One region of the Pseudooceanicola aquaeponti genome, then DNA from elsewhere that is predicted to be linked to it. Evidence: riboswitches for the same ligand, from Rfam matches in the RefSeq annotation. Region 1 holds a riboswitch; the other holds the start of a gene.

Region 1 (2,195 bases):
GGCACCTGGCGCGTCACCCCGCGCGATCAGCAGTTCCAGAACTGCAACCCGATGATGGAAAGCATGTTGGGCCCGGTGATGCAGGCCCAGGGCCGCGACACGGTGCGCGACATCCAGTGGGGCGGGCGCTTTGACCCGGCGGTGCTGGATTTCCTCAACGGCGATGGCCAGAAGGTAGACTGGACCCGGAGCGGGCCCAACAGCTTTACCGGGCGGTTGCTGGCCCAGGGCAGCGACGAGGTGGCGATCAGCTCGGACCTGGGGATGCGCCTGCTGGCCCCCGATCATATCGAGGCCGAAAGCAGCCTGAACATCGGCACCATGCTGGAGGGGATCGGTCAGGCCGAGATGGAGGCCCTGGGCCTGGGCAGCTGTTTCGTGCGCATGGTCTTCGATCTGCGCCACCAGCCGGGCTAGACCCGCAGCGATCCGACGACACCGCACGGCCCGGGCGCAAGCTGCGGGCCGTTTGCCGTTTCCGGGGGGGGGCGCCCTTGGCTGCCTTTGCCCAGGGCCCACGGCCTTGTCCGGGGCAAGCGCGCCGACTGTGCCTGTCTTGGGTGGGCGACGAGGCATCGGCCGAGAGAGGCTGGAAAGGCGCACTTTCCTGAGGGTGAAGTGTGTTCTTTAAGTGTCTGCTTTAGAATGTATTTATTAAACTTCACTTCCATCTAAACTGAGACCTCAGGCCTGAAACGGCCTCCCAGGATCCGGCCCGCAAACCTCCGTTTGTATTCCCTGCGAAGCTGTGCAATCTTGCCGCTCGCAACAGGGGCGTCCGCGACCGGCGGGCTGAGAAGCACCCTTTGAACCTGACCCGGATCATGCCGGCGGAGGAAGTTGCGGAGATGGGCCCGGCTTGGGGTCCGTCTGCCGTGCCTCCGTCTGAAAGGAGGCACAATGCAGACCCCAGGATCATATCTGGCGACCATGCGCGCGCAGACGCCGCTGGTTCACAGCATCACCAATTTCGTCGCCATGAACGTGACGGCCAATGTCCTGCTGGCCATCGGCGCCTCGCCCGCCATGGTCCATGCGCGCGAGGAAGCGGCCGAGTTCGCCGCCCTGGCCCAGGCGCTAAGCGTCAATATCGGCACCGCCGACCCGGACTGGGGCGCGGCTATGTGCGATGCGGCTGCCGTGATGGTGGAGGCCGGGCGCCCCTGGGTCTTCGATCCCGTTGGCGTGGCCGCCACCCGGTTTCGGCAGGATCTTTCCGCCAGGCTGCTGGATCTCGGCCCGACGGTGGTGCGCGGCAATGCCTCGGAAATCCTGGCGCTGGCGGGCCTTGGCGGCGCGGCGCGCGGGGTGGACGCGGGCGACAGTGTCGCGGCCGCCGAAGAGGGCGCCCGCGTCGTGGCGCGGCGCACCGGGGGCGTGGTCTCCGTGTCCGGGCCGGTGGATTTCATCACCGACGGCGCGCGCGCCGCGCGGGTGGCCAATGGCCACCCGATGATGCCCCGGATCACCGTCATGGGCTGTTCGCTGAACGGGGTGATCGCGGCCTTCTGCGCCGGTCAGCCAAGCTTCGAGGCCACGGTCGCCGCCCAGGCGGCCTATGGGGTCGCGGGCGAGGACGCGGGCCGGACCGCCGAGGGGCCGGGCAGCTTTCAGGTGGCCTTCCTCGATGCGCTTTACCATCTGCAACCGCAGGCCCTTGATGCGGCGGCCCGGATCGAGGTCCTGGCATGATCGGGCCGGTCTATGTGGTGACCGATCCCGGCGCGCCGCTGTCGGTACCCGAGCAGGCCATGGCCGCCGCGCGGGGCGGGGCCTGGGCGGTGCAGCTGCGCGACAAGGGCGCCTCTGATGCAGAGCTTGTCCCTCTGGTCGCCTCGCTGATCGACAGGCTGCGGCCCCTGGGGGTGCGCCTTTTCGTCAATGACCGGGTCGAGGTGGCCCGCGCCACCGGCGCCGATCTGCATATCGGGCAGGGCGATGGCGACCCAACGCGGGCACGCGCGCGGATCGCGCCCGAGGCCTTGCTGGGTCTGTCCATCGAAACCCTGGCCCAGGTCGGGCGCCTCCCCGAGGGGGTGGACTACATCGGCGCGGGCCCCTTTCGCGCCACGCCGACCAAGCCCGATGCCGCCGTACCCATCGGGGCCGGGGGGCTTGCCCGCATCGTGGCCGCCGCCCCGGTGCCGACCCTTGCCATAGGCGGGTTGGGCCTGGGCGACATCGCAACCCTGAAA
Region 2 (2,195 bases), on a different contig from region 1:
AGCGCCACCGACAGCAGGGCCGACAGGCTGGCCTGTTCCAGGGTGAACCACAGCGCCGACAGATCGTCGGGGCCGGGGCGCACCCCGCCGCCCGCCGCGCGCAGGATCGCCCAAAGCGGCAGCAGCAGCATCACCAGGACCAGGGCGGCCCCGGCGATGCCCGCGCTGCGGCCTAGCGTGCCAGCGCCGCGCGCCATTCCGCCAGGGCCTCCTCGCGCAGGGCCTCGGCCTCGGTCGCGGGCAGCAGCAGCGCCTTGTCAGGGGTCACCACCTGGTGGAAGCCCTCGGCCAGACCGCCCTCGGGCAGCACGGCGGGGTACATCCAGTTGGTTTCCGGCAGCACCCCCTGGGCCTCGGCCCCCAGCAGGTACTGAAGGAAGGCCTCGGCCAGCTCGGGCTGGTCCGAGGCGGCCAGACGGCCCGCGATCTCGACCTGCATGTAGTGGCCCTCGTCGAAGGGCAGCGCGACCTTGCTGTCATCCCCTTCGGCGATGATGTGATAGGCGGGCGAGGTGGTGTAGCTGAGGACCAGATCCGCCTCGCCATCGAGGAACAGGCCATAGGCCTCGGACCAGCCGGGCGTCACGGTCAGGATATTGTCCGCCAGCCCTTCCCAGATCTCGCCCGCGCGGTCGCCATAGGCGGCCTTCACCCACATCAGCAGCCCCAGCCCGGGGGTCGAGCTGCGTGGGTCCTGGATCACCACCGACAGGTCCGAGGCCGCCAGCGCCTCGAAATTGGCGGGATGGGCGTCCCCGGCATTGCCGACAAAGGCGAAATAGCCCCAGTCGAAGGGCACGAAATCGGGATCCTCCCAGGGGATCGGCAGGTCATAGGCGGCGCTGGCCTGGGTGGGCGCGAACAGCCCCGTTTCCCGCGCCCGGGCCATCAGGGCGGTATCCAGCCCCACCACCACGTCAGCCTCGGAACGGTCGCCCTCCAGCCGCACCCGCGACAAAAGCGCGGCGCCGTCGCCGATGCCGGTGAAGACGACATCGCAGCCGCATTGCGCCTCGAAGCCGCTCTCGATCTGCGGACCCGGGCCCCACTCGGAGGTGAAGCTTTCATAGGTGTAGACGTTCAGAACGGGGGTCTCTGCCACGGCTTGCGTGGCCAGAAGACAACCCGTGGCAAGTGCAAGATGCTTCATCGCATCCTCCTTTCTGCTACGGGCGGAGTTTGTTCAGCGACACCGGGGCGCGCGACCCGCGCGTGCCTTGGCTGTCTGACCATCCCTCCGCCGGTATTAACCGGATCAGGTTCAACGGGTTCGCAGGACGCATCTCAGCCCGGCACATGGCCTGGCACCCCGAGGTAAGGCCGACCCTAGCCCCCCGCGCGACGGGCCGCAAGCGGGGGCTGTCGTCGGGGGTGGAGAGGGCCGCCACCACGGGACGCGTGGCCCCGGCGCGCAATTGCACGGGGGCACGGGATCGGGTAACCGAGGCACAACCAGCCCCGGAGAAGCCCCATGTCCCTGAACACTTTCGGCCACCTGTTCCGCGTCACCACCTGGGGCGAAAGCCACGGGCCGGGCCTGGGCGCCACCGTCGATGGCGTGCCCCCGGGGATCGACGTCGACCCCGAGCTGCTGCAATTCTGGCTGGACCGCCGCAAGCCCGGCCAGTCGAAATACACCACCCAGCGACGCGAGCCGGACCAGGTCGAGATCCTGTCGGGCACCTTCGAGGGCAAGACCACCGGCACGCCGGTGCAGCTGATGATCCGCAACACCGACCAGCGGTCGAAGGATTACGGCGAGATCGCCGAGAAGTTCCGCCCCGGCCATGCCGACATCACCTATTTCCAGAAATACGGCATCCGCGACTATCGCGGCGGTGGCCGCAGCTCGGCCCGGGAAACCGCGGCCCGCGTGGCGGCTGGCGGCCTGGCCCGCGCCGCCCTGGGCGCCCTGGCACCCCAGGTCGAGATCAAGGGCTACATGACCCAGGTTGGCCCCCATGGCATCGACCGGGCCAATTTCGACCCCGAGCAGATCGAGCAGAACCCCTTCTGGTGCCCCGACGCCGAGGCCGCCACCCTTTGGGCCGACTACCTGGACGGGCTGCGCAAGTCGGGCAATTCGGTCGGCGCCATCTGCGAGATCGTGGCCCGCGGCGTGCCCGCAGGCCTCGGCGCGCCGATCTACGGCAAGCTGGACACCGACCTGACCGCCGCGATGATGTCGATCAACG

The links. A riboswitch is a leader RNA that binds a small molecule or an ion and turns the genes downstream of it on or off. The one in region 1 is predicted to bind thiamine pyrophosphate.
Region 2: it holds a riboswitch for thiamine pyrophosphate, as region 1 does, so the genes downstream of both, thiB (thiamine ABC transporter substrate binding subunit) here and thiM (hydroxyethylthiazole kinase) in region 1, are expected to answer to the same signal.

Annotation. Positions count from the first base shown of each region.
Region 1 covers NZ_JBPAXY010000003.1:300,933-303,127, forward strand. Annotated here, with positions in the region: gene ACRARE_RS08125 (hypothetical protein) at 1-417, shown strand, start outside; TPP riboswitch at 761-856, shown strand; gene thiM (hydroxyethylthiazole kinase) at 901-1,692, shown strand; gene thiE (thiamine phosphate synthase) at 1,689-2,195, shown strand, end outside.
Region 2 covers NZ_JBPAXY010000002.1:596,421-598,615, reverse strand. Annotated here, with positions in the region: gene ACRARE_RS06460 (ABC transporter permease family protein) at 1-197, opposite strand, end outside; gene thiB (thiamine ABC transporter substrate binding subunit) at 173-1,150, opposite strand; TPP riboswitch at 1,216-1,322, opposite strand; gene aroC (chorismate synthase) at 1,472-2,195, shown strand, end outside.